2 regions of the Okeanomitos corallinicola TIOX110 genome follow, and region 1 is predicted to be linked to the other one. Evidence: riboswitches for the same ligand, from Rfam matches in the RefSeq annotation. Region 1 holds a riboswitch; the other holds the start of a gene.
What was found. Region 1 has a riboswitch for cobalamin ahead of WJM97_RS21790 (energy-coupling factor ABC transporter permease). Riboswitches for the same ligand answer to the same signal wherever they lie in the genome.

Region 1 (3,426 bases):
GAGAAAATATAAGCAGGAAACAGAAGCTAAGGCTCTAGTTAAAATTTCCCATGCTTGAATGCTGCCACTATAACTGATGTAAATATAGAAGTTGCCAAAATTAAACCCATACAATGAGTCTAATTGTGCAGTTTGCAAATTAGCAATTGATACTCCATTTATCATCAGTGCTGGTAAACTTGTTAAACAGAAAATTAGGGTGAATAGTAATAACCGCAAATAAATACCAGCCGGAATTCTGGCGTAAATTAAGATCCAAATTCCTATCCAAAGTGCTGTACAAATTTGCACTAAGGGATGGGTAAATAGGGAAATAGTCAAGGTTGTCAAGGCAAAAATTATTTTATGTTCCGGCGGTAATCCTCGCAGTTGATTTGTATAAGCTAAAGTATCTAATTTTAAACTCATTCTTTAGGTTGTTGGGAACGTCCTTTATATAAACCAATTGCGTAACCAACTACTCCCGCACCGACAGCAGCTTGAGAAGCAAATAATAGACTTTCTACTTCTTTACTAGCTGGTGTCATAATTGATGTAAACCAGGGTTTATATTCAGGTTGTATTTCATTAATAACTGTTTCTGCTTCGCCGTCTGCACCACCAAATTCTGCACCACGGACAAATATTAAAGGTGCGATTGCTAAACCTAACACTGCTAAGATTAAAAACCAGTTATTCAAGCTTTTACTAGATTGATTCATTGCTGTGATTTCTTCCCTTGATTAATTGCAACAGTTCCAATTCTTGAGGATTATAAGATTGTAGCCAGTTCCATACTAATACAGTTAATAATCCTTCACTGATTGCTAAGGGTATTTGAGTAACAGCAAAAATTGCCGCGAATTTTGTAAATGAAGCGATAAATCCACCCACCGGTGCAGGAAAAGCCAAGGCGAGTTGGATAGAAGTGATAACGTAGGTGAGTAAATTTGCTAAAGCTGCGGCTAAGAATATGGCAGTTTTTTGTTTACCACTTGCACCCATGATGAGATTATAAATCCAATAAGCTGCAAAGGGTCCGGCGATCGCCATTGAAAAAGCATTTGCTCCCAAAGTCGTCAAACCACCATGTGCCAATAATAAAGCCTGAAATAACAATACCAAGCTACCTAAAACTGTCATTGTCAGCGGTCCAAACAGTACCGCACCTAAACCTGTGCCGGTGGGATGAGAACAACTACCAGTCACGGAAGGAATTTTTAACGCTGACAGCACAAAAGCAAAAGCACCGGCTAATCCCAACAACAGTTTCAACTCTGGGTTAGCTTTGGTAATACGATTCAGACGTAGCAATCCTAAAACAAAAAATGGTAACGCTACAACCCACCAAAAAATTGCCCATTCTATCGGTAAAAAACCTTCCATAATGTGCATAGCATAGGCGGGTTTGGGGAAACCAACTACTAAGTAAAAACTAACAACAGCCATGAGGATTAGACTAACTAACCCCTGTTTTTTTCTAGACAAAATCTGTACCTCGCAGATATATGTATATAAACGTCCTTTTTTCGGCGGGCATCCTGACTTACCATATTGTGGCTTACAGTTGCGGGACAGCGCCGGATTTGCACCAGACTTTCCCCCTCACGTCCAATGGCTGCTCCCCATTAGAACCGATGCTGGTAACTATATCACTATTCTTCTTGTATCTGAAAGATTTATGAATAGCTAACAGGTGATAGAGTTAAAAATCTTGACTAAACAACTAACTTTTCTAACACCTGCTGCAAGTCACTGGTTAAGTCTGTTACCGCTTTTCTAGCAGCTACCCGATTAGTTTTATAACTAGGATAACGTTCAGAAACAGAAATAGGTTCACCCACAGTAATTTTCGCTTTTTGTTTACCTAATTCGGGACGTTTTGCCGGATAAGAACCCTTAATTTTATTCACCATATCCCATAACAATAAAGTCATTTCTGCGAATCTTTCTACGGTGGGTCTTGCCTGGATATACGTACCAGAAACAGCCACAAAACTCTCTACTAATCTCATATGCCACATCCGAAAATAAGCTTCCTCCGCAATTCTATCTCCTAGATGTTTTTCAATCATTGAAATTGATTTAATTTCCTTGAAATCTTCCCTAAAAATATAATTCCATCCCGCTTGTTCTACTCTTCTACATCTATCATTCCAATTACCTCTAGATGATAAATCAAAATATTGTTCAGCAATGAATAAGGCAATATTCATTACAGATTGTAAGCGATAGGCTAAGGCTTCATTTCTATCACTTATTTCACCATTGGTAATTTTTTTATCTGGTAAAGTCTGGTGATAGAATTTTGTATAAAACTGCTCCATTATAGATAACAAATTTTCAGCTAAACTCAATAACCGTGAATATAATACTTCAAAAGAATTTGGATTATTTGTTGATGCAATATTTAACCCACTAGCAGTTTCTAACTCAGTTAATAAATTAGAAATTTCCGCCCAAGGTTCATTTATATAACTATATTTAATACCGATGGGGAGAATAAAAACCTGCTCTTTTCTCCCAGCTTTTTGTAAATCTTCCGCACACCAAAAACCCATTTGGGCAATGCCAGGTTCTAGAGGACTAATAATTTCTGATAAACCATTTGTAGCACCTTCTGGCGCAGCAGCCATAGGAAATTTACCATTAATATATAAATCCCGTGCAGAACGTAAACCAGTCCAGTCAGCTTTACCCCTTTGAATAGGAGTTGCACCTAAATTTGCTGCTAACCAACCAATATGTTTACCTGCCCATAAAGGAATACCCCGATCATAGATAAAATGGGTATGAATGGGATATTCTAAATTTATATTTTGCTGTTGAGCTAGTTTAGGTAAAAGTTGAGAAAATAAATAAGTTAAACAAAATGGATCATCTATTTTGGGATGACGAAAAGCCAGCATAAAGCGAATTTTACGATCTTGAAATTGATGATAAAGATTTGCTAATATTTCTACATTTTCCGCTTCAATTGTGTTAATAGAAGTTTTCCATTGTAACCAGGCTGGTAATAGTAGATGCACAAATTTTAACAACAACGGGTTAAAAGCTGGGGGAATGAATTCTAGGGGTGGTTGCGCTTGATACATAAAAAAGGAGATCGAGAAGTTCTAGGAGTTTTCAGAGTTAGGCGGATTGTTTGTTTAAATTTAACACCGCATCGCTAAACCCGCATAAAATTTTAGGGCTTAATGATAGTGTCAGTAAGCCCTAAATAATTTAAACTGTACTATTACCCTATTAGCTTACCCCGTAAAAAAACGATCGCCTTACTTTGACATTAAATCAAAAGTGCGATCGCTGTTTATGTTTATTTATTCCGGGTAAGATTCAATATTTCAGCTAATGGATATACCAATTACCCATTACCAATTTAAGCTGTGTACCATTCTGGAGTGAGTTTATCTTCTTCAGCTATGAGATTTTCAGTTGCTAAAGTTC
Region 2 (3,426 bases), 860 kb from region 1:
TATTTTTATCAATTTTATGTATATGATATTCAATTATCATCAAACTTTTATTAATTTAAATCAACCTAAAGAACCATAAATTAATTGTCAACCAATATTAAAGCTAAAACCTTTGATATTTAATTTGATATTTAAAAATATTTCTTTAGTAATACATAAATTATCTGAGTTTATTTAGTTAACATTAAATAAAAATTACACCTCTAGACTCATGTTTTAACTATAAAAATGAAACTAATATAAATTGAAGATATCACTTAATGAACAGAGTTAAATGGCAAATTCACAAGATTATCATCAAAAAATTCAGCACTTGCGTCAAATCATCCAAAATATTGACTGTACTATGTTAACTACAGTTGATGAAGATGGTAGTTTACACAGTCGGCCTATGTCAATTTTTAATGAAATAGACACAGATGGTAAACTCTGGTTTTTTACCTTTGCTAACTCCCATAAGGTATTAGAAATCGAACGCCGTCAACAAGTAAACGTCAGTTTTTCTGCACCAGATAAACAGCGATATATCTCTATTTCTGGTACAGCAGAACTGGTGAGAGATAGAAATAAATTAGCAGAAAAATGGCAACCAATATTACAAACCTGGTTTCATCAGGGATTAGATGAACCCAATATTGCTTTACTAAAAATTAATATCAATAAAGCAGATTATTGGGAAAGTCTATCAAGTTTCATCCCACAAACAATTAGTTTTTTAGAACTCTCACATATTTAATCTATCTCCTTGATTACATTAATATCAGTTGCTTTTTATATGTAGAAACGTTGTATTTAACATCTCTACATATTTTTTTGACCTCAGTGTTTATTGATTCTACTTACTCGACATAATTGCTATCTCTTTATGACGATGATTAACTGCAAAATGATTAATAAAATTTTCAGCAATTTCTACAGATGCAATCACTAATTTCTGTTCCATATTCCCATAACCTCCCTCATCACTAACTTGGCTATAAATATGAGGGTTAGATAACATAGCTGCTAATAATTGAGAGGCAATTTTTTTTAGATCATCATCATGTTTATTCATTGACTTAACTCCTACCAATCTAAAGGGGGTTCAATAATTGTTGTTGATGCTTTACCAGCACAGACACCAGGTTTATCAACTATTTTTACAGTGCTTGCTTGAGGTCCTTCTTTACCTTCTTCTGGAGAGAAATGTACACCAGTTCCAATTTCTAATCGGTCAAATTCATGATGTAAAACGCTATTTCTGTGGAAATACATCTCTCTCCCATCTAAAGTTTTTAAAAAACCATAGCCATTTTCTCGAAATAACTTAGTCACAAAACCTATATTTTCTGGGACTTCTTCATATCTACCGACTTTTTCACTTGCACGTTGCAGTTGAGTCAGTTTAGCTAACTGCTGTCGCATAGCATCAAAAGTTTGTCTAATTACCGCATCCAGGGGTTCATATTGAATACTTTCCCCAGGATTTCTCTGTGCTACCAGTTCATGTCCAGGAGGAACAGTTAAATCAATTCTAACTCGATAAGGAGAACCACTCCGGGGACGATCATGTATTTTCTCTATGGTAATATGACAGCTATTAATGTAATCACAAAAATGCTCTAATTTAGCAATTTTTTCATGGACTAAATTATCAATCACAGGAGATTTTTCTACATGACGATAAGTAATTTCTGGCGTTACTTTCATAGTATGATTAAAACAGATATTCTACCAATTAATCAAATATTCTTATTTCTCCAAACAACTGAATATTTTAATTCTTAAATCCTCCCATTTTTGCCAATTTAGTATTTGCAAATATTCTATACTTTTACGAACAAAATAATAATTTTGCATCTAACTCTCAATTGGAAACATATTAAAATCCTCTTATGTTAACAACTCATTATAAATAAAAATAAGATTGTAATCATCTAACTAAAAGCTAGATATTGTCACTTATAAATATACCCTTAGTAATAGATGGAAGATATCAATATCCCATTTCATAAAATAAAATACGAATTCATCTGCGTTTATCTGCGTGCATCTGCGTTTTATTCTAGATATTGTCATCAACTGGCGAGAAAATCCTTGTGAAAATCATCAATATTCCTGCTCAAAATTCTCCGCTTGTGGTACAATTCTAAATCTTGGAGTTGGGAAACTCCGGTTAAATTCCGGGACTGTGCCGCAGCTGTAAAGCAATTTGAGATGTTTAGATTGTTGATAACCAAGCCTAAAGTCCTAAATTGAACTTAGTCAGAATGCCAACTCTAAGAAAATATATTTATTCATTTCTGTCTCTGCGTCGCACGGGGAAGGAGTCCGATTTTTGTTAAGCGTATTTACTGCCTGTCCAGGCTTATTTTACACTACACCAGCCCAAGATGGGATTTTATCTCGTCTGAGAATACCCGCTGGAATTTTGAACATTGAACAGTTACATCTGATTGCAGATATAGCCGATAATTATGGTGGTGGCTATGTAGATATCACAAATCGGGCTAACCTACAAATTAGGGAAATCAAGCAAAATATAGGTGTAGAAATTCTTCAAGGTCTACAAACATTAGGCTTGGGTTCTATTAATCCCAAAGTAGATCATATCCGTAATATCATGGCTAGTCCTACAGCAGGTATAGATACACAAGAATTAATAGATGTTCGTCCTCTAGTTAAAGCTTGGGATGAATACATAACAGCTAACTCCCATCTAGGAGAACTATCAGCAAAATTCAGCGTTTGTTTTGATGGTGGTGGTAAACTTTCAGTCGCCAAATGCCCAAATGATATTACATTAGTGGCAACCTCAATTGTAGAGGGGTGTAGGGAAGAACATAAGTTCTTTCCTACAGGGGAATGGGGATTAAATAAAGTATACTTTATTTTGTATATTTGTGGGATTGAATCTCCGGAAAAATTTAAAAATATCGGACTTTACTTAAAACCAGAAGCGTGTATTCCTGTTTTAGCAGCTTTAGCAGAAGTATATCTACGACATACAGACTGTACTCTTCTTCGTAAACCACGTTTACGAGAAGTTATCAGCAATTTAGGTTGGGAAAATTATCTACAGCAGGTTCAAAATTATTTGCATGAACACCACTGGGAATTATTCACAAAGTTACACAATCAAGACTTGATTTATCAACATCAAAATGCAACTTTACGAAGTTATGAAAGAAATAAAAACCCAAAATTTTATCATCTTGGTATTCATCGCCAAAAACAATCAGGATTAGTTTATATTGGTGTAGTCTTGCCTTTGGGACGATTGCAAAGTTGGCAAATTCGAGGTTTAGCTAACTTGTCCCAAAAATATGGTAATGGTACTATCAGACTTACACCATGGCAAAATCTACTGATTACTGATATTTCTGAATCCCAAATTGCTGAGGTAAAGAAAGAAATTCATCTTTTAGGACTCAGTTATTCAGCAAT

Region 2: it holds a riboswitch for cobalamin, as region 1 does, so the genes downstream of both, cobG (precorrin-3B synthase) here and WJM97_RS21790 (energy-coupling factor ABC transporter permease) in region 1, are expected to answer to the same signal.

The regions. Positions count from the first base shown of each region.
Region 1 covers NZ_CP150886.1:4,948,431-4,951,856, reverse strand. Annotated here, with positions in the region: gene cbiQ (cobalt ECF transporter T component CbiQ) at 1-408, opposite strand, end outside; gene WJM97_RS21795 (energy-coupling factor ABC transporter substrate-binding protein) at 405-701, opposite strand; gene WJM97_RS21790 (energy-coupling factor ABC transporter permease) at 688-1,428, opposite strand; cobalamin riboswitch at 1,493-1,633, opposite strand; gene WJM97_RS21785 (1-acyl-sn-glycerol-3-phosphate acyltransferase) at 1,698-3,086, opposite strand; gene WJM97_RS21780 (VCBS repeat-containing protein) at 3,359-3,426, opposite strand, start outside.
Region 2 covers NZ_CP150886.1:659,662-663,087, reverse strand. Annotated here, with positions in the region: gene WJM97_RS02760 (pyridoxamine 5'-phosphate oxidase family protein) at 275-736, shown strand; gene WJM97_RS02755 (hypothetical protein) at 836-1,054, opposite strand; gene WJM97_RS02750 (HPF/RaiA family ribosome-associated protein) at 1,066-1,689, opposite strand; cobalamin riboswitch at 2,102-2,276, shown strand; gene cobG (precorrin-3B synthase) at 2,318-3,426, shown strand, end outside.